Regions from separate parts of the Clostridium saccharobutylicum DSM 13864 genome, predicted to be linked through region 2. Evidence: riboswitches for the same ligand, from Rfam matches in the RefSeq annotation. Region 2 holds a riboswitch; the other holds the start of a gene.
What was found. Region 2 has a riboswitch for FMN ahead of ribD (bifunctional diaminohydroxyphosphoribosylaminopyrimidine deaminase/5-amino-6-(5-phosphoribosylamino)uracil reductase RibD). Riboswitches for the same ligand answer to the same signal wherever they lie in the genome.

Region 1 (16,009 bases), 1.0 Mb from region 2:
CCCATCTATTTCTATAATACAATATTATTACATATTATACAATTTAATTGAAAAAAAGAGTTATTATTTTTATTACTTTTATTATTTACATACTTATTTCTACGTATTTTTCATTATCTTCACTTTAAAAATTAACTATTAGTTATTTCATATAGCTATATGTTTTTTAATTCAAATATTATTTATCTTCTAAAATTATTTATTTTGCTAAAACACAAAAAAGGCAAACTTTCTCTTTTCTCAAAAAAGTTTGCCCCTTATTGCTGATCACAAAATAGTATTGACTAGTATATGGCTATGATCGATTCTGAAGAATATATGTATAAACCAATTTAATAAATAACTAGTTTTTTTAAATAAAAAAAAGCCGTAACACACTGTGCTACGACAATTATGGCAGGGGCACTAGGATTTGAACCCAGAACCAATGGTTTTGGAGACCACTACTCTACCGTTGAGCCATACCCCTTCACGACATAAACGATTATATAATATAATTTTAAATAAATCAACAAGTTTTTTTATTTTTTTTAAAAAACTTGTTGAATCTTATAACCTATATATTATTATTACATATAATTTAATTTTTAATACATATTATAATTAACAATTATTATGCCACGCTTCCAGTTGAACTCTTATCTGCTGGTTTTGCCCATTTTGCTAATTCATCTATGTTATATAAAATCAAGTCATCAAAAGACCAATCTCCATAATATTTCCATAACTTTATTGTATTATATCCAGACAAATTTATTTTTGGATCTTGTTCTCCATCTACTATAACAATAACTTTTTTAGGATCTAAATTATTGCTTTTTATAAATTCACCCAGTTCATGATTATTAAGTTCTTTAATATTTAAGTTCAAGGATTTAGTCAAATAATCAAAATCATGATTTAATGTTATAAATGTATAGTCACTAAGCGATTTTATCTTATCATCATAAGATTTTAATTTATCATTAAATTCTTTAATTGCAATATTATAATTCTTTTCATAAAAATCTCTATTTTTAGGATCTCTATCTTCAATAGCTGCCTTTACATTGCATAACGCTATTTTATATTCGTCTATACCCTCAAAGTAATAAGGATTTTCCTTAGTTGCACCTTCATCATAATTTAAAAGTCTTACTCCTCTGGATAAATTAATTATTCCTAGATTTCCTTTTGTCAATTCACTAATAAATGAATTAGCCCAAGGTTCAAAAGTAGCTCCAGAATATATAAATAAATCCATATTTGATACGTTTTCCAAAACACTTGCATTATATTTAAATTCACTGATTTCCTTTTCATCAGTAAACATATATTGAACGTTGTGCTTGTCCTTTATAATTTTCTTTACCATATCATATTGCGGCTTATTCACAGTCATTATATTTAAATATTTATCTCTCATTTCAGCATTACTTTTATTCTCAGTATTTGCTAGCAAAGGACTTGAAAATACACTCATTCCTAAAGACAATACTATAGTTATTAATACCATAGCAAATGTAATCTTCTTCAAAATAAGTCACCCCCGAAAAAATCAGATTACTTTTCATAAAAACTTTATTTTCACGTTAATCAATCTTACATTTATTATTTATCTGTCACGTTCATTTATATACTTATTTTAACCTTATACTATTTATTAATTCACTTTATGTGCATCCAAATTTTATCGAAAAAATCAATTTAAGTCAACATTCATGTAAATTAATTATCTATCATTTTAATTCTAATATGCATTTACATCTATTATACCAACTAATTACAAATAAATATATATAAATTTATTACAATTTTATGTAGCTTTAAACTGCAATTGAATATTCTAAAAATCATCATAAATTCTATTTCGTAAAGTTGTTATAGATAAATAAATCCCAATTTTAGATTTATCATACAACTTACTGAAATAAACTTTATTCTTTATTCTTTTTTTGGGTTGTTATACAACTGGACTATAGATTTCTATCTAGCTTTGATAAATAAATCAATAATAACATTTATTAATTTGCTTTTATGAAAATTTGATATAAAATAAAAGAATGAGAAATTTTATATAAGGTACAATCAAAATGTGCCTAAAATTATCTTACATTCATTCTCTTTAAAAGTTTGAAGGAGGTATTCCATGAAATTTGAAATTAATAGTGTAGCTGAAACTACTCAATTAGGAATAAAATTAGGAAAGTTATTAAATGCTGGTGATATAATCTGTTTAACTGGAGATTTAGGCACTGGTAAAACCCACATTACAAAAGGAATAGCAAAAGGCTTAGGTATAGATGAGACTATTACAAGTCCAACTTTTACTATTGTAAATGAATATGATAGTGGACGTTTAAAATTAAATCACTTCGATGTTTATAGAGTAAGTGATCCTGATGAAGTTTATGCTATTGGATTTGATGATTACATATTTTCAGATGCTGTATCTGTTATAGAATGGGCAAATTATATAGAAGAAATTCTACCTAAAGATTTACTTCATATATATATAGAAAAAGATCTTGCTAAAGGTGAAGATTACAGAAAAATAATATTAACTCCTTATGGAGAAAGATATAATTATATAAAGGAGCTGACAATATGATTGTATTAGCTGTAGATTCCTCTTCTAAAGTTGCAACTGTAGCTTTAATGAAAGATGATAAATTACTTGGCGAAATTACTTTGAATGATAAAAAAGAACATTCTGTTATATTAATGACTATAATTGAAGATTTATTAAAATTTAATAATTTAACTATTGATGATATTGATGGCTATGTTGTTTCTAAGGGGCCTGGTTCCTTTACTGGACTTAGAATAGGAATGGCAACAGTAAAAGGACTTAGCTTTGGAAGCGGTAAACCTTATGTTAGCCTATCCAGCTTAGACGCTTTAGCATTTAGCGTTGCTAATTTTGATGGACTTATCTGTCCAATAATGGATGCTCTAAGAAATAGCGTTTATACTTCATTATATAAGAGTTGCAATGGTTCACTTGAAAAACTTATGGATTATTCTGCACTTGATATGGATGAACTTGTAGAAATAATTAAGTCTAAAGGAGAAAAAGTAATATTTATTGGAGATGGATTAGATAAATACAAAGATTATCTAATTGAAAATTGTCCAAATTGTTACTTCCCTCCAAATCACTTAAATTTAGTTCGTGCATCATCTCTAGGTGAAATAGGTAGTAAATTGCTAAGAGATGGTCAATTTGATGATCCTAACTCCACTCCATTCTATTTAAAGAAGCCACAAGCTGAGAGAGAATATGAACAAAGGATGCAATTAAGAAATGAATGTAACTGTTGATTTAATGGAAGAGGAAGATATTGATGGAGTTTTAGATATCAGTTCCTTAAGTTTTTCTCTTCCTTGGAGCAAGGAATCCTATATTCAAGAATTAAATAATCCAATAGCACATTACTTTGTTGCAAGATGTGATGATATAGTAGTAGGATTTGTTGGTACTTGGATTATATTAGACGAATCTCATATAACAAATATAGCTGTTCACCCTAACTATAGAACGCAAGGAATTGCTTCTAAATTATTAGATGAATTGCTAACATACTGTAAGTCTAAGGGATGTATTGCTTATACTCTTGAGGTAAGAGCTAGCAATGAAAATGCTCAAAAGCTTTATCTTAAACATGGTTTTAAAAAAGATGGAGTTAGAAAAGGATATTATGAAGACAATAAAGAAGATGCCATATTAATGTGGCTAAGAGAAAGTTAAAATTCTTAATAACATTTAAACTTATAGTAAAGCGATTAAGCAACTAAAAAATATCACTTATTTAGATATATATGCATAAGTTTAATAAAAAATAAAATACATATAAATTGCTTAGATTCTATATAAATCTCTTTGCAATTTATATGTATTTTTTAATTTAATTCTTAAACTATATTTTTACTTTTCTATGATTGCTAACTCTGTCCTTATCTTGGTTGCAGAATCTACTTACATAGTTTTTGCACTATTTTTAGAACCACCAAAATTAGGTTCAACTTTAAATATTGACACAGATATTTTTTTATACAATACATATGTTACTACTGATACTATAACAGACTTTATTCCATTAAAAGGTAATAGTCCTAAAGTAATATATTGCATAAGTTGAGCACTGTCCATATTCATTCCATAAGCAGGTAATAAGAAATATGCATTTACTATAATAGCTACTACCTCCATGAAAATACCACCTAATATCATGCCTATAATAGCAGTTTTCTTACTTTTCTTCTTATGATATACAAGTCCTGCTGGTACTAATAGTGCTACTCCAAATAAAAAGTTTGCAACTTCTCCAACAAAAGCAGTGCTTGTTCCCTTTATTCCTAATATTAAAACATTTTTCAATAGTTCAATTATTATTCCTACTATTGGTCCAAAACCAAATGTCCCTAACATTGCTGGTACATCACTTAGATCCATTTGCAGCCATGGGAATAGTGGTAATACTGGAAATTCTATATACCTAAGTATAAGTGCTATAGCCGATAATAAAGAAATTTTTACTAGTTTACTTGTTTTTTCATTCATTTTCTTTGCCTCCCAAAAGTTATCTCCTGGTGTAGCTTATTAGTATTTAGCCTTTGAAAATAATCTTATTTTAAATTCATTAACAAAAAAATTAAACCCTGATGTTAAATACATCAGGGCATACATTCAAATAAATAAGAATAACTAAACTCTTAAATACTAATAGGTTACCTTCTTTCATCCAGACTATACTGTCGGCTTCGGAATTACACCGAATCTGCTTAAATTAAAGCTCGCGGGCTATACCGCCGGTAGGGATTTTAACCCTGCCCTGAAGATATATTTTTTATTAATTTTATTATATCTCTTAATTAATCATATTACAACAACATCTATAACAAAATAAATTAGTCTATAATATATTTTTACAATCAAATAAGAAAATAATATGTTTACCTAATGGTAATCTATTAAATAAATATGATTATAATGCAAAAAATAGACTATTATTTTTTTGATTGTTCCTTATTTTCCTATAAATTTATCACTTATTAATATGTGATCAGATAACCAATCATTTAAAAAATCTAACACTTTTATCAAACTTTCATCTTGATTTTCATCAATCTGCTTGAAATCTAATTCTTGAAGAACATTAATAAATTTTTCATGTTGTAGTTTTTGACTAAATAATCCCTTATAATTTATACTTTCCATATATTCTTCTTCTGATTTAAAATGAAAAATAGTGTACTCCTTTAATTCATTTATTATTTCTACTATTTTATCATATTTATCAACAGCAAATTCATCTTTTAATAACATATATGCTTTGTTAGCCAACTCAAAAAGCTTTTCATGCTGCTTATCAATATGATCTAATCCAATTTTATATTCTTCTTTCATATTATACATAATAATAATCTCCTTTATATAAATTTAAATCAATTTTACATTTTAGCTCCACAATTTAAAATCTAAGATTATTTCTTAATATATTTTCAACCAAACTAAGATAATCTCCTTTATATGTAAATGTCTTATTTGACAACATCGTAGCAAGCCCATGTACCATCGACCACATGGCAATTATGTCTTGTGCATATTTTTCTTCTTTAACATTTACACTTTGTAAAAATTCAAAAGCACAATTTTCAAATACTTTAAACGTTCCACACTCTTCACTTTTTAGTGTATTTTTTTCTATAGTTATTTTATACTCTGAATTTGTTAAAAACGCAAATTTCAAATAATCTGGATTTTCTACCATAAAAGCAACATATTTTTTTCCCAATTGTATAATTCTTTCACCTGGATTATCCTTATACTTCTCCACGATTTCATTTAGTGAGTTTTTAAAGTTATAAAATACATATTCAGATATTGCATTAATCAGTTCTTCTTTATTTTTAAAATGTTTATATGGAGCTGAATGACTTACGTTGCACATTGCGGCGACTTTTCTTATTGAAAATTTTTCTGCCCCTTCTTCATTAAATAACTTTAGTCCCATCTTTATTAGACTTTCTTTTAAATCTCCGTGATGATACTTATCGACCTGCATACGTAAAACCTCTTTCCTAAATTTTATATATAAATTTACTAAAATTCAAAATATATTATTAATACTTTTTTTATATTATCTATAATATTTTTAACATATATATTGAAAATTGAAATCTACATTAAAACTATGTACTGTATAAATAAATCAATTCACAAATCATATTGCAACATATGTATAATTCAAAAATAATTTAGTAATAGAAACTTGATTTTAATGAAAAATTAAATTTGTAATCTATATAATATCATAACATGTTGACAGTGTAAACTTTAAGTGCTACTCTATCATTAAGTTGACAGTGTAAACATATATTTATTAATAAATATAACTTAAAATTACCCTAATATAAAAATTACAAATAAATATAAAATTTCAACAAATATATACTTGTTAGTTTGTATATATTTCTGTGAATAAAAAGGAGACTTTCTATGTTATTAATTCATGATTTAAATGTTGACGATTCAAAAGAACTTACATCTGTGTTACCTCCTAATTCAAGAGTACTTTCAAAAGAGATAGATAATATTAATGGTTGCTTAGGATGTTTTAATTGTTGGCTCAAGACACCAGGTAGATGCATTATCGAAGATTCCTATACAGAAATGCCAAAATATATTTTAGAAGGTGATACTTTTGTAATTCTAACTGAAATAAAATATGGCTGCTATACTTCTTACGTAAAAAATGTAATTGATAGATCAATAGGCATTTTATTGCCTTTTTTTCAAACAGTTAATGGTGAGCTTCATCATCTTCCTCGTTATAAAAAAGACCTTAAATTTATTGTAATAGGATATAATAAAAATATTACTTTTGATGAAGAAGAAACTTTTAAAGATTTAGTTAGAAGAAATGCTATTAATTTATGTATTCCAGACTATGAAGTTTATATAATTAAAGATATATCCGAATCTAAAAAAATACTTAAAAATTTGTAGGGAGGGTTTATTCTATGATTAATTTATGTATTATAAATGGAAGTCCAAGAAAAGGAAAAGGTACTTCTAGTTATCTTATAAACGAATTAACTAAATTATTAAGTACTAATGTTAAATCAAAAGAATACTATATAAGCAATCTTGTTAACAATGAGAATTCGTTAAATGAGCTTTTATTATATGATAAAGTTATTTTCATTTCCCCTTTATATGCAGATTGTTTTCCAAGCACAATGTTAAATTTTCTTGCTACATTTGAAGATTTTCTTAAAGACAAAAACACTCCAAATATTGATATGTATGGACTTGTTAATTGTGGATTCTTAGAAGGCATTCAAAATAAAATAGCTCTTGATATTTTAAAAAATTATTCTAAGAGAATAAATTTTAACTGGCGATTTGGTCTTGGTATAGGTGGCGGTGAATTTCTTAAAGGCTCTAAAAACATTCCTTTAAACTCTCGTATGAAAAAACCTGTTTATAACGCTTTCTTAACTTTAAAAAATGATATTGAAGATAATTCTAATAATTCAATAAATAATATATTTACTAATGCAAAAATGTCTAAACTTATATTTAAACTTGCAGGCAATCATGGTTGGAAATCCATGGCTAAGAAAAATAATCTAAAAGTTAAAGATCTTTATAAACAAATCTATTGATTTTATATCTTAAATTATAGATAAATAACTTAAACTTATGTAATTTCTAGTATGGGAACACATTCTAATTATAAGTCTAAATCTTAAATTAGATATCTATAGAAGGATGCGAAAAAGTCTATTTTATACAACAAATTATAAATTAGCTTTAAACTTTGAAATACATTCCAAACCAGAAAGCAAGGGTACTCTTTTGCGAGCATTGCATTTAGAATATGGCTATAGGTATTTCTTCAGTAAAAGTTGTTCAATTCTTGCTTGTCTGGGGAACATGCAGGAATTGAGCAACTCTTACTGTTAGAAATCCATAGCTATGTTCTATAGCAATCGAGCAACAGAGTACCCTTACTTTCGTTTAGTCACCTCATAAGTCTAAATTCAGACTTTTAAAATATGGTAACTTAGATAAATGTTTAACTACAAAATTTGCAGTCACTCCAATAAAAATTCCTGTACCAATTCCTGCTATCGATAATATAGGTAAATAGAGCATAACAGCTATATTTTGAACTATAGCTGAAGCTACTACTAATTGACCAATATTGTGAAATACCGCTCCAGAACAGCTTACTCCTACTATGCTCACTCTATCTTTTCCAAATTTTTTAACAAATATCATTACATAATAACTGAGAATTGCACCTGCAGCACCATACATAAATGTAGATAAGCTTCCATTGAATATAGTTGATAACAATAACCGCAATAATATTATTAGAAAAACATCCTTTTTGTTATTTAATATGTATAAAGCTATGACAGTAATTAAATTTGTTAATCCAAGTTTGGCACCAGGAGCAATGAAAGGTACTGGAATCATACTTTCAATTGTATAAAGTGCCAAAGCTTGAGAAACTAAAAGACCTATAAAAACTATTCGAAATGTTTTTTTCATTTTAACCTCCATTTCACCGTTATCTCTATCGATATAAATATTGTTAAAAGTATACATAACAGCAAATATATCTAAATTAATTCCAAATATATTTATGAAACATCAAGATTTTTTTCATTGTTGCTGCTTTTAATTTCAATCATTAATTTATGAGGAAGACAAACTGAAATTTGTCCAGGTTCTGATATAAATCCAGAGTGGACACAAATTTTATCTGGACAATCTGCATCAAGTATTCCAATAGATTGATCATTAATTTCAACTTCGTTATATCCATATTTTGTTTTTATATCAAATTCTTCTTTTCCCCTATGCTCTGATAAAAGTATCTTTTTATAAAGCTTGCCATCTAAAGTTATTTCTGCATAAGTTCCATTATAATTTTTACCCATTGCTACTCCAAAAATAATCTCTGGAATAAATGATAAACATATTAAAAAAATTATAATAATTATATCCCACTTTTTAAACATAATAGTTCCTCTTAAAATTAATCTTTATAGATATCCAAACTATAATCTAGAGTTATGTGATCACTAACCGAAATTCCATACATTCTAGTTATAAGTCTAATTCTTAAATTATTTATCTATATCAAAATCATATATATTTTACTTTACTAGTTTGCAAATTCAAATTCTTTATTTAAATCTGTAATTCTATCTTTAAAGTCATCTGATGTATAAATTTTATAATCTGATGTTGTAATTTCACAAGATACATTAGGTAAAGTTTTTATAAGATTTAATCCTTTTTCAGGTCCTAATATAAATACTGTTGTAGTTAATAAATCTGCTAACATATTTTTATCTTCATCATCGTTATCTATTACCATTGTATCGCTCATAACACCATTATCTGCTGGATATCCAGTCTTAGGATTTATTATATGATGATATCTTTTATTATCTTTTATAAAATATCTCTCATAATCACCTGATGTAGATAATGCTTCATTACTTAATTTAATTATGCCAAGATAGTTCTTAGAATCTTCACTTCTAGGATGTTTAATTCCAACAGACCATTTATTGTTATCTTTATTTTTTCCAACAGCGTAAATAGAGCTTGATCCTAAATTAATAAGACCATTTTCAATATTATATTTCTTATAAATTTTTAAGACTTCATCAGCTGCAAATCCTTTAGCAATACCACCTAAATCTAAAGCCATACCTTTTTTTTGAAGCATAACACTACTTTCTTCTTCATTAATGCTAATTTTATCACATCCAACTAATGGTAACTTAGCTTTTATTTCTTCATCAGAAGGTACTCTTTCATTATCTGTTCCAATCCCCCATAAATCAATTATAGGACCTAAAGTAATATCAAATGCTCCATCACTTAACTTTGAATATTTTATTGAAGTTTCTATCATCTTCATAATTTCAGGATGAACCTGTACATAACTTTCTCCTGATGAATTATTTATTTTATAAATATCGCTAGTATCAATATTAGTACTTGCCATTTCATTAATTTCATCTAGCTTTTTAAAACTTTCCTCAACTGCTTCTTTAGAATTTTCTCCATAAGCACTTAATGTGACTACCGTATCCATAACTATATTACTTTTTTCATAATATTTATTTCTACTACTATCACAAGAAGTAAAATTTAAAACAATTGAAATAAAAACTAGTATTGCACATATATTTTTCTTCATATGATTACTCCAATCTATTTTTATCGAAAATATTTCAAAAAAACATTTTTAGACACATCAAAAAATAACGGTTCAAAATATTCCACCAATATTTTGCGTGAGACAAACAAGTAAATCCTGCTAATAGCACACGTATTAATAGAATTGTAGTATGATGCTAACTAATCACACATACTGATATTATTCTTTAATTGTGCCTTAATACAATTCCGATTATTAATGTGAAATCACCCATAGGATTCCCCAATGAAAACTCAAAATATAAACTATCAATAATCTAAGGTACATTCAAAAAAATAATATAAGTTAAATTCTCATTGTTAAACCCTATATATGATTTCATAATTTAAATATCCTTTAATTAGTTAGCAATTTTAATTGCTGATGTTGGACATTTAGCTAAACATGTTGGTTCTTTACATTTTTCAACACATATTTTAGAATCTACTACTGCAAGATTATTTTCAATCTTAATAGCACCATAAGTACAATTTTTTGCACAAATTCCACATCCTAAACATGTTTCTGCACTACAAAGTTTTCTAGCGATAGCTCCCTTATCTTTAGAATTACAATTAACTTTTACAATCGAATTTACTGGCATAACTTCTATGACATTCTTAGGGCAAGCTGTTTCACAAGTTCCGCAGCCTGTACATTTTTTTGCATCAACTTTAGGTAATCCATCCTCTCCCATTGACAATGCTCCAAATGGGCAGCTATTAACACAAGTTCCAAATCCTACGCACCCATGTTTACATCCTTTAGGTCCACCTTGAAGTAAAGTTGCTGCTGCACAATCCTCTATACCCTTGTAATTATAACTTAGCTTTGCTTTTCCAATAGCTCCTTTACATTTAATATGAGCTATTCTTGGTTCTACTTTTTCAGCACTTTTACCTGTAATTTCTGCTACTAATTTAGCAACAGCATCCTTTCCAGGTACACATAGATTTGGTGGTACTTCTTTATTTAGCACTACTGCTTCTGCATAACCTGCACATCCTGCATAACCACATGCACCACATTGTCCCTTAGGAAGAACATCCTCTACCTCATGAATAAGTGGATTTACTTCCACTGAAAACTTTTTATTTGCAATAGCAAGAATGAATCCAAAAACAATCCCAATTCCAACCATTACTGCTAAAACCATTATTACAGTAAACATAATCTCTATTCATCTCCTTTATATCATTCCTGAAAATCCCAAGAATGCTAATGCTAACATACCTGCTAATATAAAAGCAATTCCTGTTCCTTCTAGTGGCTTTGGTACATCTGCATACACCAGCTTTTCTCTTAAACTTGCCATGAGTATTAATGCAAGTGCAAATCCCATACCAGAGCCTATTGAAAAGACTATGCTTTTAACAAACGAATAATTTGATTGAACATTTAATAATGGAACTGATAATACTATACAGTTTGTTGCTATTAAAAGAAGATAAATTCCCCACATCCTATATAACGTCGGTGCTTGTTTCTTTATAATCAACTCTAATAGCTGTACAAAACTTGCTATAAGTATAACGAAAACAATTGTTGTTAGGAACGTTAAATTAAATGGTAATAGTACAAAATGGTATACTATCCACGCTAACATCGAACTAAGAGTTATAACTGAAGTAACAGCCATGCCCATTCCTATTGAAGCATTTAAGCTTTTAGAAACTCCAAAAAATATACAAAGACCTAAAAACTTTGTTAAAACGAAATTATTTACAAGTAATGCACCTATAAACAGTGTGAAATATTCTTTCATTATGCTTCACTTCCTTCTTCTACTTTTTTTGCTTCTCTATTCGCATTATGAAGCTTAATTGCACCTATCATATAACCAATTAAGATAAACGCACCAGCTGGTAAAATCATAATCAAAGGTGCGTTATACCATGTTCCTAATATTCTAAAACCACAAATTGATCCACTTCCGAAAAATTCTCTTATTATTGATATAGAAAGCATAGCTAATGTAAAACCACATCCCATACCAAAACCATCTAGAAATGAAGGAAACACTTTATTTTTAGATGCAAATACTTCAGCTCTTGCAAGTATTATCGCGAAAACAACTACTAAATCCAAATAGATTCCAAGAGCACTATATAACGTTGGTGAAATTGCCTGCAATACAAGTTCTACAACAGTTACTATAGTTGCTATAAATGTAATATAAACTGGTACCCTAACTTTTGGATTTACAAATTTTCTTGTAAGTGAAACTACTACATTATTGCATGTTATAACAAATGTTACGCACAAGCCCATAGTTAGTCCATTAATTACTGATGATGTAACAGCTAATGCGGGACAAAGACTTAAACATAACATAAATATTGGGTTTTCATCATATAAACCTTTGCTAAAAATTTTCCACTTTTCCTTCATATTTATTTACCTCCTGTAAAATCTGTCACTTCATGTACAGCATTTTTAACAGCTAGTGTTACAGCTCTAGATGAAATAGTTGCCCCTGTCATAGCTTGAATATCGTCTTTGTCAGAAGCATCTTTTGTCACTGTTAAATTAGCTTCCTTTTTCCCTTTAAATTCATCTTTAAATGGTTGCTTTGATGCATTATCTCCAAGTCCTGGTGTCTCATTACTTGTTGTTATGCTATAATCAATTACCTCTCCATCTGGTTTAACCGCTACAAGCATCTTAATTTCTCCACCATATCCTTTACTTTCACCCGGAACTACATAGGCTATTATTTTCCCGTCTTTTTCAGCTGTAAACCATTGGTCCTTATCTGGTACTGCTTTAAAGTTATCTGCATCACTGACTAATGATCTCATAGATTCTTGTTTAGATACCTCTTTTTTTTCAGCGGCAATTGGAGCTGTAAAATAATACACTAGTCCTATTATTAATCCAGAAACTAAACAAGTTATTATCAAATTTATTGCTATCTGAAAAATTGAATATTCTTTATTAACGTGTGCACCTTCCATCTTATTACCCCCTTGCTCCAAATTCTTTTGGTTTTACAAAACGATCTATTAGTGGTGTTACTGCATTCATTAATAAAATTGAATAACAAACGCCTTCTGGATATCCACCTACTAATCTAATTAAAGAAGTTATTGCACCTGCTCCTACTGCAAAAATTATTTGTCCTTTTATAGTAATCGGAATAGTTACCATATCTGTTGCCATGAAAAATGCTCCTAAAATCAAACCACCAGCCATCATATTAAATAATGGATCACCAGTGAAAAGTCCTGTAGGCGCAAAAACCCATGTAAGTATTCCTACTGTTGCTATCATACAAACAGGAATCTGCCAATTAACATATCCCCTATATATAAGGTATATTCCTCCAAGTACAAGTAATATAGTACAAGTTTCTCCAATGCATCCATTTCGTGTTCCCAAAAACATAGCCTTATACATTGCTGCTTGACTTCCAAATGTCTCAACCAATTTACTATACCCTTGTTGCTTTAATATATTTAATGGTGTTGCGCTGCTAACTACATCAACAGATGTTGTCATTTTAGTCCAGCTAGTCATTGCAACTGGCCATGATACCATTAATGCAGCTCTTCCAATATGAGCAGGATTGAAAATATTAAATCCAAGTCCACCCATAGAATGTTTAGCAATTACAATTGCTATAAATGAACCTACTATCATCATATAAGGTGGCAAACTTGGTGAAACAGACATAGCTAACAACAATCCAGTTAAAAATGCACTTCCATCAAATGCTGTGATTTTCTTTTTACGAAACTTTTCTACTAGATATTCAAATAAAACTGCTGAAACAGCTCCTGTAACCATATTAATTAATGCTGGAAATCCAAAATAGCATATAGAAAAAATAGCCGCTGGAGCTAATGCCAAATTTACATTCCACATTATCTTTGAAATAGACTCATCACATCGTATATGTGGCGATGCTGAAACTGTAAATTGATTCTCTTCTATTCCAATTTCCTTTGCTTTAATTTCTTGTAAACTGCCTTCCTGCACTTTAACTTCTGAACTCATTTTATCCCTTCTTCCCTACTTATTTGCTGCGTGTGCTAAATTTTGAGCTTTTGAATATTTTATATATTGCACAATATTACGTTTTGCAGGACAAGAATAAACGCAGCTTCCACATTCTATGCAATTAAATAAGTTGTAATTTTCTTTAGCTTCTTTATATTTATGACGCTGTCCTAATATGCTTAACATACTCGGTATCAGTCCCATAGGACATGCTTTAACACATCTACCACATCTAATACATGGAGATTCTTCTCCTGAATTTACAACATCAGAGCTTAACGCCAATATTCCAGATACACCCTTAATTACAGGTACATCTAATGTAGATTGAGCAAATCCCATCATAGGTCCACCCATAATTATTTTTTCAGGATCTTTACTAAATCCACCACAATAATTTATTGCATACTTAAAGCTAGTTCCTATTCTTAGTAATAAATTCTTAGGTTCCTTAATTGCATCTCCAGAAACTGTTGTAATTCTTTGTATCAATGGAATCCCATTAACAACAGCATCAGAAATTGCTACTGTAGTTCCAATATTTTGCACTACAACACCAACATCCATTGGCAATCCACCTGTTGGAACTTCACGGCCAGTAAGTACTTTTATAAGCATCTTTTCTGCACCTTGTGGATACTTTGTAGGTAAAGGCACTACTTCAACTGACGTATCCTTAAAAGCATCTTTCATTACTTTTACGGCATCCATTTTATTATCTTCTATTCCTATAAACACCTTAGTAACTCCAAGTACTTTCATAATTATTTTGACTCCAGTAACTATACGATCAGCATATTCAAGCATCATCCTATAATCCGCCGTTAAATATGGTTCACATTCAGCTGCATTCACAATACAAACATCAATCTTTTTATCTTTACTTGGATTTAATTTAATATGTGTCGGAAATGTAGCACCTCCCATTCCGACTATACCTGCATCCTTAATAATATTTCGGATTTCTTCAGCATTTAACTTGTCCCATTCACGATTCAATGGAATTCCTTCAATCCATTCGTCTAAACCATCATTTTTAATAACAATTGATAAGCAGCTTCCCTTAGATGCATGTGGCATATCTGCAATCTTAGTTACTTTACCTGAGATTGATGCATGTATTGGACTATGCATAAATGCATCACTATTAGCTATGACTTGCCCTTTCTTAACACTATCACCAACCTTAACTATAGGTGTACAAGGAGCTCCAATATGTTGACTTACCGGAATAACTACCTCGTCTGGTAATGATGGAGATTCAATTGCCTTATCAAATGTATACTTTTTACTATCATTAGGATGAATTCCTCCAAGAAAACTTTTTAACATTTACAATCACCTCACAAGCTTATTAAAAAACTATTTATATTATAAAAATCTCTATAAATGCTTTTAGCTATATAATTTAATGATTAGGAGAGATTTTTTAATCAAGATATTTCTTTCATTATTAGTCTAGATATTTAATATCTCATTATAAAATACGAACAATTACTGGCTGAGATTTATTATTTGCACTAGCAGTCTTATCAAACGACTTTACAAAAATCAATGACAACACGAACATAATTATTCCGCCTATTATTTGAGATATACGAATATTTGATCCAATATATTTACTAACTACTCCTCCAAGTAATACACCAATAAACAAAGCAATTATAGGCAAAACAAAAACAACAAATGTAGCCATTAAAAAATTACTTTCTTTTACTTCAAAGGCTACTCGCTGTCCTGGTTTTGCCCCTATCTTATTAGTAGCAGTTATAACAATACTGTCATTTCCC
Region 2 (16,009 bases):
AAGAGAAGTTAAGAAATAATAGAAAGCAGAAAGAATGGAAAAAGGAAAGTAACAAATTAGAAAAGGGGCATACTACTTTTATAAATATAGTAGAAAAAGATGAAAATGTTCCTACTGGTTCGAAAGAGAAAGAAGCATTTTTATCCGGAGTTGATAAGAAAATAAAAATTCTTGATTTTATGAAAGATTCGGTGGAAAATCAAATAGATGAGCCTAAGGCTGAAGCATTATCAGATATTCAAATAGATAATTTTTTAGATAACGTTGAAGAAAAACATACTCGTAAAAAACAAAAGCTAGATAATGATGTCAAAGATGTAGTTAATAAAGAAATACAAGAACAAATTTCTGAATCTAAAGAAGAAGTAGAATATAGACATCCTAGCTTAGAATTATTGAAATTAAATGGCAATACAAAACTAAAAAGTTCAGATAAAAAAGAATTAATAGAGAATGCTAATAAGCTTGAAGAAATACTATCTAATTTTGGTGTTGATGCAAAGGTTACCCAAGTAACTAAGGGACCATCCGTTACTAGATTTGAACTTCAACCAAGTCCAGGTGTTAAAGTTAGTAAGATAGTGAATTTATCAGATGATATAGCTTTAGGATTAGCTGCATCAGGAATAAGAATAGAAGCGCCGATTCCAGGAAAGGCAGCAGTTGGTATAGAAGTACCAAATACTAAACAAACAGCAGTATTTTTAAGAGAAGTGTTGGAAAATGATGAGTTCATAGAGTCAAAGAAGAAGTTAGCATTTGCGTTAGGTAAGGATATTTCAGGTAAGTGTGTTGTAGGTGATTTAAGTAAGATGCCACATACATTAATAGCAGGGGCCACAGGTTCTGGTAAGAGTGTATGCATAAACTCGCTTATAATAAGTTTATTATACAAGTATAACCCGAATGAAGTTAAGCTTCTTATGGTTGATCCTAAAGTTGTTGAATTAAATGTATATAATGGAATACCACATCTTTTAATTCCAGTTGTTACTGATCCTAAAAAGGCTGCAGCTGCTTTAAACTGGGCAGTTAATGAAATGACAACCAGATATAAATTATTTGCAGATATGGGAGTTAGAAATATGGAATCTTATAATGAATTATTTAATAAAGGGATTATAGATAAAAAGCTTCCATATATAGTTATTATTGTAGATGAGCTTGCAGATTTAATGATGGTGTGTCCAAATGATGTGGAAGATTATATTGGAAGACTAGCTCAAATGGCTAGAGCAGCTGGAATGCATTTGGTTATTGCAACACAAAGGCCATCTGTAGATGTTATAACAGGAGTAATTAAAGCTAATATACCATCAAGAATATCGTTTGCTGTTTCTTCACAAATAGATTCAAGAACAATCTTGGATAGTTCAGGAGCTGAAAAACTTCTTGGAAAAGGAGATATGCTTTACTATCCAGTAGGAGAAAGTAAGCCTTTAAGAGTTCAAGGTTGCTTTATATCAGAGGAAGAGGTTGAGCAGGTTATATCATTTATTAAGAGTGAACAAGGTGTTATAAATTATGAAGAAGATATAATTGATCATATTAATAATACTGCAGATTCAAAAGGCTTAGCAGCAGGAGAAGGAAATGATGATGTAGATGAACTTTTGAGTGAGGCAATAAATGTAGTGGTTGAGTATGAACAAGCATCGACTTCGTTTCTTCAAAGAAAGCTCAGAATTGGTTTTAATCGAGCATCTAGAATTATGGACCAACTAGAAGAAAGGGGAATTATCTCTGAAAAAGATGGAAGTAGACCAAGGCAAGTATTAGTTACAAAGCAGCAACTTCAGGATGAAAACAGCGACGAGAATAGCAATTAGGAACATTCAAATATAAAATTTAATTAGTATATTTGTTTAGTACAATAAGATATGTAATACTAGTGACTTGTAAATTATAGTGTTAATTTGCTATAATTAAAGCTACTAGAAAACAGGAGGATTTAAAGACTTGAACGGAAATAATATAGAAATTGTAAAAGATCAAATAAGAGTTAAGGCTAATCATGATAAATATAAAGTGGGAATGGTAAGTTTAGGATGCGATAAAAATAGAGTGGATTCAGAAATAATACTAGGTAACATGAGTACTGAATATGAGATAACTAATAATCCTAAAAATGCAGATATAATTATAGTAAATACATGTGGATTTATAGAAAGTGCTAAACAAGAATCTATAGATACAATACTAGAAATGGCAGAATATAAAAATTCTTATAAATGTAAATTGCTTATAGCTACAGGATGCCTTACACAAAGGTATGGCGAAGAATTAGGTCAATTAATACCTGAAATAGATTTAATGCTTGGTGTTAATGATTATAATAAAATAAATGAGTTTATAACACAATTTATACAAGGAAATAAAATGGCAGAAGAACTTTTGGGTTATTCTGATGAAAATATAAATGAAGGAAAGAGAATTCTTACAACACAAAAAGAGACTGCTTATATTAGAATTGCAGAAGGATGTAACAATTTTTGTACATATTGTATAATTCCTAAAATTAGAGGGAAATTTAGAAGTAGAAGAATTGAAAATATAATAAATGAAGCCAAAGAACTAAGTAATGCTGGAGTTAAAGAATTAATTCTTATAGCTCAAGATACAACTTTATATGGTAGTGATATATATAATAAAAAGAGTCTTCATATATTATTACAGGAATTATCTAAAGTTGAAGGAATAAAGTGGATAAGAGTACTCTATTGCTATCCTGAAGAAATTTATGATGAACTTATAGATGAAATTGCAAACAATGATAAAGTTGTAAAATACTTAGATTTACCAATACAACATATAAGTGATCATATTTTAAAACTTATGGGAAGAAAAACTACTAAGCAGACTATATTAGGTAAAATAGATAAGCTTAGACAAAGAATTCCAGGAATGATAATAAGAACTACTTTTATTGTTGGTTTTCCTCAAGAAACTCAAGAGGACTTCAATGAAATTAAGGATTTTCTAAAAGAATACAAACTTGATAAAGTAGGGGTGTTCACTTATTCACAAGAAGAAGATACTCCAGCTTCTAAAATGGATGGACAAATATCCGAAGAAGTAAAGAAAAATAGAGAAGAAACATTAATGTTATTACAAAAAGATATATCAGAAGAGTTAAATAAATTGAAAATTGGAAAGTTATATGATATTCTTGTTGAAGGATATGATGGAGAATGTTATATGGGAAGAAGTTATGAGATGGCACCAGATATTGATGCGAATGTATTCTTTAAATCATTAGACAGCATAGAAATTGGCACATTTATTAGAGTGAAAATAACAAAAAATATGGATTATGATTTAGTAGGAGTTGTTGTTGATGAACCTTGCAAATAAATTAACTTTAATTAGAATAGTTTTAGTTCCTATATTTTTAATATTTATAGCAACTAAACAAATACCCTATGGAAGTGCAATTGCAACTTTCATATTTGTATTAGCTTCAATAACAGACAAATTAGACGGATATATTGCTAGAAGTAGAAATCAAATAACTAATTTTGGGAAATTTATGGATCCATTAGCAGATAAATTATTAGTTACTGCAGCGTTAATATCTTTGGTTGAATTACATATAGTACCTGCATGGGCGGCAGTTGTTATAATTGCACGTGAATTTGCTGTATCAGGTTTGCGCTCAATAGCCGCAGCACAAGGAAAAGTTATTGCTGCCAGCTGGTGGGGAAAAATTAAAACTGTAATACAGATAATAGCAATAATTTTAATGCTATTAAAGGTAAATATACATGATATACGTTATGTTAAACAATTAGTAGCTAGCAATTATTACTTTAAAGAATTTTTTAACATAGTACCATATGTAATGCTTATGGTGGCAGTTGCTATAACTTTAGTTTCTGGTTACGACTATTTTAAAAAGAACAAAGATGCTGTAGCTATAGATAAGTAAGAATTATATATTTAAGAATATTAATTAAAATAAAGTTGAAAAAAATATGTTTAGAAATATTAAATATGGATATAACTTTAGATGGTTCCTTCTTTTGTATATAAAGAAGGGGCTTTTCTTAGAATTAATTATTGACTATAGTATATAATTAATTTATAATCAAATAAGAACATAAGTTCGATGAGAGGAAGGTTGTATTATGGGAATTATAGATGCGGAAAAATTAAAAGCCATTGAAAGCGCAATGAGTCATATAGAAAAGCAATTTGGAAAAGGTGCAGTAATGAAATTAGGAGACCATAATATTTCTAATATGGATGCTATTTCAACAGGATGCTTAGATTTAGATATATGTTTAGGAATAGGTGGAGTACCTAAAGGAAGAATTATTGAAATTTATGGACCTGAAAGTTCAGGTAAAACTACAGTTGCATTACATATAGCTGCAGAATCACAAAAGAAAGGTGGAGCAGTAGGATATATAGATGCAGAGCATGCATTAGATCCTAGTTATGCTCAAAAACTTGGAGTAGATGTTGATAGCTTAATAATATCTCAACCAGATACAGGAGAGCAAGGTCTTGAAATTGCAGAAGCTTTAGTACGTTCAGGTGCAATTGATGTTTTAGTAATTGACTCTGTTGCAGCATTGGTACCTAAAGCAGAAATTGAAGGCGAAATGGGAGATTCACATATTGGTCTTCAAGCTAGACTTATGTCACAAGCATTAAGAAAATTAGCAGGAACATTAAACAAGACTAATTGTGTTGCTATATTTATAAATCAATTAAGAGAAAAAGTTGGAGTTATGTTTGGTTCTCCAGAAACAACAACAGGAGGAAGAGCGCTAAAGTTCTATGCATCAGTAAGACTTGATATTAGAAGAATAGATTCTATAAAACAAGGAGATACTATTATTGGCAATAGAACAAGAGTAAAAGTCATGAAGAATAAGGTGGCACCACCATTCAAACAAGCTGAATTCGATATTATGTATAATGAAGGTATTTCACGAACAGGTAATATTGTTGATGTTGGAGTTAAAGAAGAGATAGTTCAAAAAAGTGGAGCTTGGTTTTCATATGGTGATATAAGATTAGGTCAAGGAAGAGAAAATGCTAAGATATACTTGAAAGAGAATCCTGAAGTAGCATTAGAAATAGAAAATAAAATTAGAGAAAAATATAATCTTCCAAAAGCAGAATTATTTAAAGAAGATTCAGCAAAAGAAGATAATAATGATAGCAAGTCAGATACAAAAAATACCGAAAAATAAAATATTAAAAATTACAAAATATAGCTACAGGTATGTTAATTAATATCTGTAGCTATATTTAGAATATTCAAGTATAAATCAGTATAATGAAGGATATAATCAATATATGGGCAAACTTGACATAATTTTATTTTTAATATAGAATGAAAAGGAATACTGGTTTATCATTATTCATAATGCAGTGAGAAGAGTATGACACCTACTTACTTTCTTGTTAGTATAAATGAGAAATTAATAAATTAGGAGGTGTTTATGTGGAACTAGCGGTAATGATATTAATAGATTTAGTTGTCTTATTAATATTAGGAATAGTGGTTTATAAAACAATTCAAAATACAACAAAAAATAAAATAGAATCGCTTGAAAAAGAAGCGGAAGAAGTTCTAGAAAGAGCTAAAAGAGATGCTGAATCTACTAAAAAAGAATCAATCCTTGAAGCAAAAGAAGAACTTCACAAATTAAGAAATGATTTTGATAAGGAATCTCGTGAGAGAAGAAATGAGATTCAGAGGCTTGAAAGAAGAGTAATTCAGAGAGAAGAAGCACTTGATAAAAAAGGTGAGATTCTTGAGAAAAAAGACGAAACAATCAATCAGAGAATGCTTGAAGTAGATCAAGTAGAAGCAAAGGTACAGGAGCTTTATGACGAAAGAAGAGCAGAATTAGAAAGAATTTCAGCTCTTTCTAGTGAAGAAGCTCGTCAAATTCTTTTAGATGAAATTAGAAAAGAAATTACACATGATACAGCTTTAATGATAAAAGACATTGAAGGTAAAGCAAAGGAAGAAGCAGATAAAAGAGCAAGAGAAATAATTACAACTGCAATTCAAAGATGCGCTGCTGATCATGTGTCAGAATCAACTGTACACGTTGTTGCACTACCGAATGATGAGATGAAGGGTAGAATAATAGGTAGAGAAGGAAGAAACATTAGAACCTTAGAAACTTTAACAGGAGTAGATTTAATTATAGATGATACTCCGGAAGCAGTCATTCTTTCTAGCTTCGATCCAATAAGACGTGAAGTCGCAAGAATGGCACTTGAAAAGTTAATAGTGGATGGCAGAATACATCCAGCAAGAATCGAAGAGATGGTTGAAAGAGCAACTAAGGACGTAGAAAATAGTATAAAAGAAGAAGGGGAACAAGCGGCCCTTGAAACTAGCGTACATGGATTACATCCAGAAATTATAAGACTTCTTGGTAGATTAAAGTATAGAACTAGTTATGGTCAAAATGTTTTAAAACATTCTATAGAAGTTTCATACTTAGCTGGTTTAATGGCTTCAGAGCTAGGTTTAGATGTTACTCTAGCTAAAAGAGCAGGATTGCTGCATGATATTGGTAAAGCGGTTGATCAGGAACAAGAAGGACCTCATGCTTTAATTGGTGGGGATCTTGCTAAGAAATATCATGAATCACCATTAGTAATAAATGCAATAGCAGCCCATCATTCAGATGTAGAAATGCAATCTCTAGAAGCAGTATTGGTTCAAGCAGCAGATGCAATATCAGCAGCTAGACCTGGTGCAAGGAGAGAAACATTAGAAGCATACATTAAGAGATTGGAAAAGTTAGAGGAAATTGCAAATTCGTATGAAGGTGTAGAAAAGTCATATGCCATTCAAGCTGGTAGAGAGATTAGAATTATGGTTAAACCAGAAAAAGTTGATGATATTGGCACAATTGAACTAGCACATAATTTAGTTAAGAGTGTTGAAGAGCAACTTGAATATCCAGGACAAATTAAAATTAATGTTATAAGAGAGACTAGAGCAGTGGATTTTGCTAAATAGTTACAATAAAGTATGTTTTGTTTAATAACAAAATATACTTTATTTTTTATTTATGAAAATAAAAAATAAAATTTAATATTTTTTATTTTTTAAAAGGAATTTCCAAAATTATATAGAATATATTATAATGTAAACGATTTGCATAATAGATTGTAGGAGGAATAATAAAAATGGAAGTATTAAAAGTATCAACAAAATCAAATCCAAATTCTGTAGCAGGAGCCCTTGCAGCGATTATAAAAGAGAAGAATATAGCTGAAATTCAAGCTGTGGGAGCAGGTGCAATTAATCAAGCTGTAAAAGCTATTGCCATAGCAAGAGGCTTTATTGCCCCAAGTGGGAAAGATATTGTTTGTATACCAGCTTTTACAGATATACAAATAGATGGAGAGGAAAGAACAGCTATAAAATTAATTGTACAGCCTAGATAACAAAATTAGCGTTAATTCAAGCAACAACAATTAATTTTTAAGTTGAAATTATTTATAAAAACGTTTATACTATAATAGTTAAATGCTATATTTATTAATTTTTTTGTAAAGAGGTGTATATTAATGATAGCAAAAGAAGCTGTTGTAAAAAACGGATCAGGTCTTCATGCTAGACCAGCAACATTATTAGTTAAGAAAGCTTCATCATTTAAATCTGACGTTAGTATAGAATATAACGGTAAGAAAGCAAATGTAAAGAGCTTAATTGGAGTTTTATCTTTAGCAGTAACTAAAGATGCAACAATTAAAGTTGTAGCTTCAGGAGATGACGAAGCTTTAGCAGTTGAAGAAATTGTTAAATTAGTTGAAAATTTAGAAGACTAATATACAATGCTAGGTTCCATATTTTAAATATGGAACCTTTTCTATTATAAATTACAAATATATAAGCAAAAAAGCTACAACAATAATTAGTGATAAAGATTTGAATTAGCCTTTTGTTTAATAATTTAATAACTTATATATTGATTAAATATGCTTTTAATATAATTATAATTTAAGAGTTATTTAATCATCACTATCTATATAGTTACATTTGAATACTAATGTAGATAGGTTTATGGCACTCACCAAAATAACTACATAAACAAGTCGTTCAATTAGTGGAGCCTCTCTAAGTAATATATCGATTAAATTAAAATCAAATAATCCAATTAATCCCCAATTTATAGAACCCATTAAAACTAATAGTAAAGATAATTTATCAAAGAAATTCAACTTGTACATAAAATTTCACTCCAATCTTTAAAAAACTGAAAAATTAAAGATAATATATAAAGGTTATAATTTTAACAATTAGATTAATCTTAGAAGGTATACTTTAGATAGTATATAAATCTAGGCATAAAAATATAAAATAAGTAAATGTTTTTATTTGTAATTATGTTTAATATATATGTTGCAATGTGATTTATTTATTCCCTAGTGATGCTGTACATAATTTCAATGTACAATTCAATATTTAACATATATATCTTAAATATAATGTCTAATATATATATATGATTTTTGATTACAATAATAACAAAAAGTTTAATTTAAATAAAAAATATTAATTATAGAATTCTAATTGTTAATGTAAAGTATAAATTATGTGCGAGAAGTACAAAGTATAATATATATTATTGTAAAATTATAAAATTCCATGAGCAAAAATGAAAAAAATATGTTATAATACGAATGATGAAATAAAAAAAATAAAATATATTCGTGTGGAGGTTTTTTAATGAGAAATTTATATAGCACACCTTTAAATTCAAGATATGCATCTAAGGAGATGAGTTTCATTTTTTCAGACGATATGAAATTCACAACATGGAGAAAATTATGGGTAGCACTTGCAGAAGGTGAAAAAGAATTAGGATTAAATATTACTGAAGAGCAAATCAAAGAACTTAAAGATCATATAAATGATGTGAATTATGAAGAAGCTGCAAAAAGAGAAAAGGAAGTAAGACATGATGTAATGAGTCATGTATATGCATACGGTCTTCAATGCCCATCTGCTAAAGGAATAATACATTTAGGAGCCACATCTTGTTATGTTGGTGACAATACAGATGTTATAATAATGAGAGATGCTTTAAATTTAATTAAAAATAAAATTGTTACAGTTTTAAATCATTTAAAGAATTTCGCAATAGAATATAAGGATATGCCGACATTAGGATTTACACATTTCCAACCAGCTCAGTTAACTACAGTAGGTAAGAGAGCAACTCTTTGGATGCAAGATTTAGTTATGGATGTGGAAAATATTGATTTCTTATTATCAACTTTAAAACTTAGAGGAGTTAAAGGTACTACAGGAACTCAAGCTAGTTTCATGGAACTTTTTGATGGAGATGAGAGTAAAGTAAAAGAATTAGACCATATAGTAGCAAAGAAAATGGGATTTGATAAGAGCTATGGAGTTACAGGGCAAACTTATCCAAGAAAACTTGATTCAATAGTTTTAAATACTTTATCAGAAGTTGCTCAAAGTGCTTATAAGTTTAGTAATGATTTAAGATTACTTCAAAATATGAAAGAAATGGAAGAACCATTTGAAAAGAATCAAATAGGTTCATCAGCTATGGCATATAAGAGAAATCCTATGAGAAGTGAAAGAATAAGTGCTTTAGCTAGATATGTTATAGTTGATGCATTAAACCCAGCGATAACAGCAGGAACTCAATGGTTTGAAAGAACATTAGATGATTCAGCAAATAAGAGATTGTCAGTTGCAGAAGGATTTTTAGCATTAGATGGAGTATTAAATCTTTACATAAATATTGCAGAAAATATGGTTGTATATAACAAAGTAATAGCATCTCATGTTCAAAGGGAATTACCATTTATGGCTACTGAAAATATAATGATGGAAGCTGTAAAGAGAGGAAAAGATAGACAAGAGTTACATGAAAAAATTAGAGTTCATTCAATGGCAGCTGCCCAAAGAGTAAAAGGTGAAGGGTTAGATAATGATTTAATAGATAGAATAATAAATGATGAGTCATTTGGTCTTACTAAAGAAGAAATCTTATCAGTTATTGATCCAATCAAATTTGTTGGTAGAGCACCAAGCCAAGTTGTTGAATTTATAGATGAATATGTAAATCCTATCATTAAAAATAATGAAGAAGCATTAAAAATTGAAAGTGAAATAACTGTTTAATTTTTAATTTAAATAATATCAAGTATATAGAAAATATAACAAGCTAAAAGATAGTACATATATATTAGGCACATGAAAATAAATAATAAGTCCAAATTTGCTATGGAAATAGAAATAGGTTGGTAAATGGACTTGTTATTTTTTTGAATGTGCCTTAACCAATGATGAAAAGTTTACCTATAGTATCTCTGTTAAGAAAGCTTATTTATTTAGTGTTATATATAATGATATGTTAGCAAAGTATTAATTTTTTGTTTTTTAGGTTGATATCTTAAAAACTATAATAGTAAAAGTTGATTAATAACAATTTAATAGAATTTGACAGCTCTAAGTTTGTGATAAATTATCGGAAAAACAGCACTAAGTGGATAATTTAGTTTATTATAACTATGACAGCAATATAAATAATCACCGTTTGTTAGTTCATAAGTAATGAAGCCTGTGTGACTAAACCTATCTGTTTTAGGAGAATAAAATTGTATTAAACATCCTTGAGATAAGGTATTATTTTCAGGAATTTTATATCCTATGTTATTAGAAATTAAGTAAGAATATAAATTTTCAACTCTTATCCAAGGGTAAGTATATGGTTTCCATGTATTAGTTTTATTAATACCTCCAGCATTAATGATTTGAGAGGCGAAATTACTACAATCACCGCCTATATTATCATCAAAATATTTATAATTTGGATTTGGATTTAAAGCAAATTGTTGAGCGTAAGCACAAGCATCTGCAATGTTAAAAATGGAATTTCTTTTACTGTTTTCTAATTTATCGGTAACTACATTGAATTGTTTATATAATGACCTTATATAAGTAAGTTCTTTAGCATAAATGTTATTATAATTAATGGAAGGTAATCGTCGTATGTTATCTAAATCAATATTTAATATATAATCATATAGAATTGGATTTTCTTCCTTTTCGATTAAAAATTGCACTTTGATTTTATTATTTGAATTTTCTATAATAAGTATATATTCTTTAACACTCGCAGAAATCACATCATTTAAAAAAGGTTTTATTAAAAATGATTGTTCTAAAGTAAATTTCAATTTTAAAAATATATTATTCTGATGTAAGATTTTATATTTGTATTTAAATTTTATATTTTCTATAGAATAATTGAATTTTTTCCTCAATTCAAAATTTAGTAGCTTTTTTAATAAAATCTCTTCTGTTATATCTTGATTTAAGAAAGAGTCTATATCTTGTAAAACAAAATGCAATTTATCATAAGGAGTAGAGAGTAAATAAGACAATTTGTATAAGTTTTCATATAACATATAAAATTCCTAATAAAAATTATTTTCTAGTATATATTTATGAATGCATAGATAAAATATATGTTATATTTTAATGAAAAGATATATTTTAAAGTATTACATTAAATATGAGCTAAGAGATTTATGGGCGAATTAAAAAAGGTTATTTTATTTAATGGGTGGATATAATTATAATTAATGTGCTATAATTACAAAGTGAATTTGATTTAGGCACATGAAAATAAATAACAAGTCCAATTTGATGTTGATATTTTGTATCAGGCAAGGAGGCAAAGTGCTATCATAGCAAGTCTATTAGGTCAATTTAATGACGTAGCATGATGGAAAATAGGCAGGCCAATTGAGTTGTTATTTTTTGGATGTAGCTTATAATAACATATGCATTTTTATGTAGAGTTATATGTAATTTGAAATAAAAAATATGAATTTGGTGAATTTACTTGCAAATAGTACTTATTGTAGGATAAAATCAAATTTATGAAAGATTTTTATAAAGGAGCTATCAAAAGCAATGCAAGAATTATCTAACGTAATAGCTGGCAAGTATGAAGAAATAATTGAAAAGATTAAAAGTTTTTCAGATGAATATCTTAATGAAGAATATAAAAATATTTGTGTAGCAGCAGCTGAAACACTATGCTTAAATAATGAAGAAGTAATAAAAAAAGGAAAAAGTTTTTCATGGGCAGCAGGAATTGTACATGCAATAGGAACCGTAAACAATTTATTTGATGCAAAAGAACAACCTTATATTAAGGCTTTGGATTTATATAAGGAATTTGGAGTTAGTAATAGTACAGCTACTAATAAGTCAAAAGAGGTAAAAAAGCTGTTAAATTTATCAAAGGAAAATATGCGATGGATTATAGATGCAGAAGGAAATGTGTCAAGTAAAGAAGTTGCTGTAACAACTGAGGCAGTAAATGCAGAATTTAAAGATCAGCCCCTTAAAGTTATAATTGATAAAAACTTTGTAATTGCGCAGAGAATAATAAATTATGCATGGCATGAAAAGAACTATAAAAATAAAGCCAAATTTGCAAAGGAAGCTTTAAAAATATATGAAAATTGTCCAGATGCATATATCATTTTATCAAAAGATTCTAAATTGAATGATAATGAAAAGAAAGAACTATTAGAAAAAGCAGTTAAAGCTGGTCAGCATATGTTGAAAATAGAGAATTTAGAAAATGCAGATTTTAAGGTTTTAAGTTTAAAAGTATCAGAACCATTTTTTGGAGCTAAATATACTTTAGCTATGCACTTATGGAGAATGAATCAAAGAGAAGAGGCAATACAAAATGCCTTTGATGTAGTTAAGTATGATAAAAAAGATAATTTATTAGTTAGAGGAATATTATCTAGCTGGTTATTGATTGAAGAAAAATATGATCAAGCAAAAGATCTTTTAGAAAAATATGAAACTGACTATTTAGCACATATAAATTATAATAGAGTTGCATTATTTTATAAGACTGGCAAGCTTAAGGAAGCTGAAGGCGCGCTAAGAAGAGCTTATAAGAGAAACCCTTTTGTAATTGAATATTTATTAAAACAAAAGAGAGTGCCAAATGTGATACCAAGCATTCCTAAAATAGGAGATGAAGCAGAAGCTATGGTATATGCAAATTTGGGATTACAAGTATGGAATGATTCTCAAATGATACATTGGCTTAAGGAAATGAAAAGAGATTTCGATATAATAAATTTTAAGTAACACTTTACAAATATAAAAATAAGTGGTAATATTTAAATATAAATTTAATAACGTATCTTCAGGGCAGGGTTTGATTCCCTACTGGCGGTTATAGCCCGCGAGCTTTTATTTAAGCAGATTCGGTTAAATTCCGAAGCCAACAGTATAGTCTGGATGAAAGAAGAAAGTAATTACATAAATCATATTAGAATATTTTTTTGATATTATTTAATTTGTTCTATTTAGGCCCTGAACTTTTATAGTTCAGGGTTTTTTTATATTAAATATAGTTTATTATTTCATATATAATTAACTATAGTCTTAAATTTAATATCATTGTATATATATTATAAGAAATATTAATATGAATAAAATAATTATTTTTATGATTTTAAACTCTGAAGATTTATCTTTAGAGTTTTTTGTTTCTATGAAATTATAATAAATTAAAATTTGTGAATAACTTTTAAAGAGCACAGAAGCACATAGTCTGTGGAGCAGATTTTTTCCTTAGAAGATTTAATATTAACTAAAAAAACTAAGAGATTAAAAAAATGATAGGATTTTTAACAACTATTCGTTTTAGAATGGTTACGTATTTAATAAAACAAACATACATACATTCATTTAATTTAGTATAACCTACATAGATGTAGAAAGGAGAGGGAATTAATGAATGAAATATATATGAGGAGAGCATTAGAGTTAGCTAAAAATGGGATTGGAAAAGTTAATCCAAATCCATTAGTTGGTGCTGTTATAGTAAAAAACGGTGAAATAATAGGAGAAGGTTATCATGAATGTTATGGAGAAGCACATGCAGAAAGAAATGCAGTAAAAAATGCAGTTGAGGATGTAGAAGGAAGTACAATTTATGTCACATTAGAACCATGTGCACACTATGGAAAAACACCACCATGTGTAGATTTAATAATTGAAAAAAAGTTTAAAAAGGTCGTAGTAGGAATGCTTGATCCTAATCCATTAGTTGCTGGGAAAAGTATTGAGAAGCTAAAGAATAATGGAATCGATGTTATAGTAGGAATAATGGAAGAAGAGTGTAAAAAGATAAATGAAGTATTTTTAAAATATATAACTGAAAAGATTCCTTTTGTAGTTTTAAAAAGTGGAATTTCTCTTGATGGTAAAATAGCAACTGTAAGTGGAGAATCAAAATGGATTACATCTAAAGAGTCTAGAGAAGATGGACACTTTTTAAGAAACGGATTATCAGGAATTATGGTTGGTGTAAATACTATAATATCAGATGATCCAGAACTTACATGCAGAGTGAAAAATGGAAGAAATCCAATAAGAATTGTTGTAGATACAAATCTTAGAATACCACTAGAGTCTAAGGTTGTTAAAAATAATGATGGACGAACTATAATAGCTACTACTAAAAGAGCTGATGAAACAAAAAAGAAAAATTTAATAAATCTTGGAGTTAAGATTATAGAAGTTTCCGAAAAAGAATCTAGAGTTGATTTGAAGGAGCTTATGGTTAAACTCGGTCAAGAGTCCTTGGATTCAATTTTAATTGAAGGAGGAGGAACATTAAACTTTTCAGCATTAAAAGAAGGAATAGTTGATAAAGTGAGATTTTATATAGCACCTAAAATTTTAGGTGGGGAAAATAGCAAAAGTGCTATAGCAGGAATTGGTTTTTCACAACTTGAAGAAGCAGTGAAGTTAAATAATGTTACTTATAGACAAATAGGGGATGAACTAGTAGTTGAAGGATATACAAAAAGTTGAAAATGTTACGAGTAACATTAATGAATATACAATTGATGCAAAACAAATAATAAATACAAGGTGTTCTTAGAAAAGGAAGGTGAGTGTGTGTTTACTGGAATTGTTGAAGAGGTTGGTATATTAAAGGAAATTACAAAAGGAAGCGAATTTGGAGTAATAGAAGTTCAATGCAGCAAAGTTTTAGAAGATACAAAGATAGGAGATAGCATAGCAACAAATGGAGTATGTTTGACAGTTAAAGAAAAAAATAGTGATTCTTTTAAAGCAGATGTAATGGGAGAAACGTTAGAAAAAAGCAGTCTAGGAGATTTACGTAGTGGTGATAAATTAAATCTAGAAAGAGCATTAAAAGCTAGTGATAGACTAGGGGGGCATATTGTAAGTGGACATATAGATGGAATTGGACGGATAGTTTCAATTAAGAAAGAAGCAGATGGCACATGGTTTACAATAAGTGCTTCAAAAGATGTTTTAAAATATATTATATATAAAGGTTCCATTGGAATTGATGGAATAAGTTTAACTGTAGCTTATGTAGATAATGAAATTTTCAAAGTTTCAGTTATACCTCATACTTTAGAAAATACTATTTTAATAAATAAAAAAATTAATTCTAAGGTAAACTTAGAATGTGATTTAATAGGAAAATATGTAGAAAAATTATGTGGCAAAAAAGACGAAGTAGAAGAAGAGAAAAAAAGCAATATTACAATGGAATTTTTAATGGAAAATGGATTTTGATATATGAAAATACAGTTATAAATCTGCAATAACAAAAAATAATTCAGTAGACAAATTAATTATATTATTAAGATGAATAGATTTAATTAATGTATGAGTTAAATTAGAAAAGCTTAAATATAAAGGGGATGCGAAAAATGAAATTTAGTAGTATTGAAGAAGGTATAAAAGATCTTAAAGAAGGAAAAATGATTATAGTTGTAGACAATGAAGACAGAGAAAATGAAGGGGATTTAGTTATTCCAGCAGAAATGGCTACAGGAGAAAATATTAATTTTATGATTAAGTATGCAAGAGGTCTTGTTTGTGCACCTATAGAAGAGGAAATTGCAATAAAATTAGGGTTAAATCCTATGGTAGAAAGAAATACAGATAATC

Region 1: another riboswitch for FMN. It lies ahead of CLSA_RS02785 (ECF transporter S component); the one in region 2 lies ahead of ribD (bifunctional diaminohydroxyphosphoribosylaminopyrimidine deaminase/5-amino-6-(5-phosphoribosylamino)uracil reductase RibD).

What each region holds. Positions count from the first base shown of each region.
Region 1 is NC_022571.1:579,786-595,794, reverse strand. Features, by position in the region: tRNA gene CLSA_RS02810 (tRNA-Trp) at 395-469, opposite strand; gene CLSA_RS02805 (metal ABC transporter substrate-binding protein) at 614-1,516, opposite strand; gene tsaE (tRNA (adenosine(37)-N6)-threonylcarbamoyltransferase complex ATPase subunit type 1 TsaE) at 2,129-2,590, shown strand; gene tsaB (tRNA (adenosine(37)-N6)-threonylcarbamoyltransferase complex dimerization subunit type 1 TsaB) at 2,587-3,303, shown strand; gene rimI (ribosomal protein S18-alanine N-acetyltransferase) at 3,287-3,730, shown strand; gene CLSA_RS02785 (ECF transporter S component) at 3,959-4,543, opposite strand; FMN riboswitch at 4,709-4,826, opposite strand; gene CLSA_RS02780 (bacteriohemerythrin) at 5,009-5,398, opposite strand; gene CLSA_RS02775 (TetR/AcrR family transcriptional regulator) at 5,454-6,047, opposite strand; gene CLSA_RS02770 (flavodoxin family protein) at 6,482-6,991, shown strand; gene CLSA_RS02765 (hypothetical protein) at 7,006-7,653, shown strand; gene CLSA_RS02760 (Gx transporter family protein) at 8,018-8,548, opposite strand; gene CLSA_RS02755 (NusG domain II-containing protein) at 8,641-9,021, opposite strand; gene CLSA_RS02750 (FAD:protein FMN transferase) at 9,168-10,217, opposite strand; gene rnfB (RnfABCDGE type electron transport complex subunit B) at 10,579-11,388, opposite strand; gene CLSA_RS02740 (electron transport complex protein RnfA) at 11,407-11,982, opposite strand; gene rsxE (electron transport complex subunit RsxE) at 11,982-12,608, opposite strand; gene CLSA_RS02730 (RnfABCDGE type electron transport complex subunit G) at 12,611-13,174, opposite strand; gene CLSA_RS02725 (RnfABCDGE type electron transport complex subunit D) at 13,179-14,216, opposite strand; gene rsxC (electron transport complex subunit RsxC) at 14,232-15,551, opposite strand; gene CLSA_RS02715 (SoxR reducing system RseC family protein) at 15,697-16,009, opposite strand, start outside.
Region 2 is NC_022571.1:1,625,099-1,641,107, forward strand. Features, by position in the region: gene CLSA_RS07095 (DNA translocase FtsK) at 1-1,829, shown strand, start outside; gene rimO (30S ribosomal protein S12 methylthiotransferase RimO) at 2,035-3,354, shown strand; gene pgsA (CDP-diacylglycerol--glycerol-3-phosphate 3-phosphatidyltransferase) at 3,338-3,928, shown strand; gene recA (recombinase RecA) at 4,128-5,204, shown strand; gene rny (ribonuclease Y) at 5,459-7,000, shown strand; gene CLSA_RS07120 (stage V sporulation protein S) at 7,171-7,431, shown strand; gene CLSA_RS07125 (HPr family phosphocarrier protein) at 7,555-7,815, shown strand; gene CLSA_RS07130 (DUF378 domain-containing protein) at 7,999-8,217, opposite strand; gene purB (adenylosuccinate lyase) at 8,717-10,147, shown strand; gene CLSA_RS07140 (amidase domain-containing protein) at 10,456-11,292, opposite strand; gene CLSA_RS07145 (DUF6398 domain-containing protein) at 11,948-13,153, shown strand; FMN riboswitch at 13,204-13,322, shown strand; gene ribD (bifunctional diaminohydroxyphosphoribosylaminopyrimidine deaminase/5-amino-6-(5-phosphoribosylamino)uracil reductase RibD) at 13,805-14,890, shown strand; gene CLSA_RS07155 (riboflavin synthase) at 14,978-15,631, shown strand; gene CLSA_RS07160 (bifunctional 3,4-dihydroxy-2-butanone-4-phosphate synthase/GTP cyclohydrolase II) at 15,769-16,009, shown strand, end outside.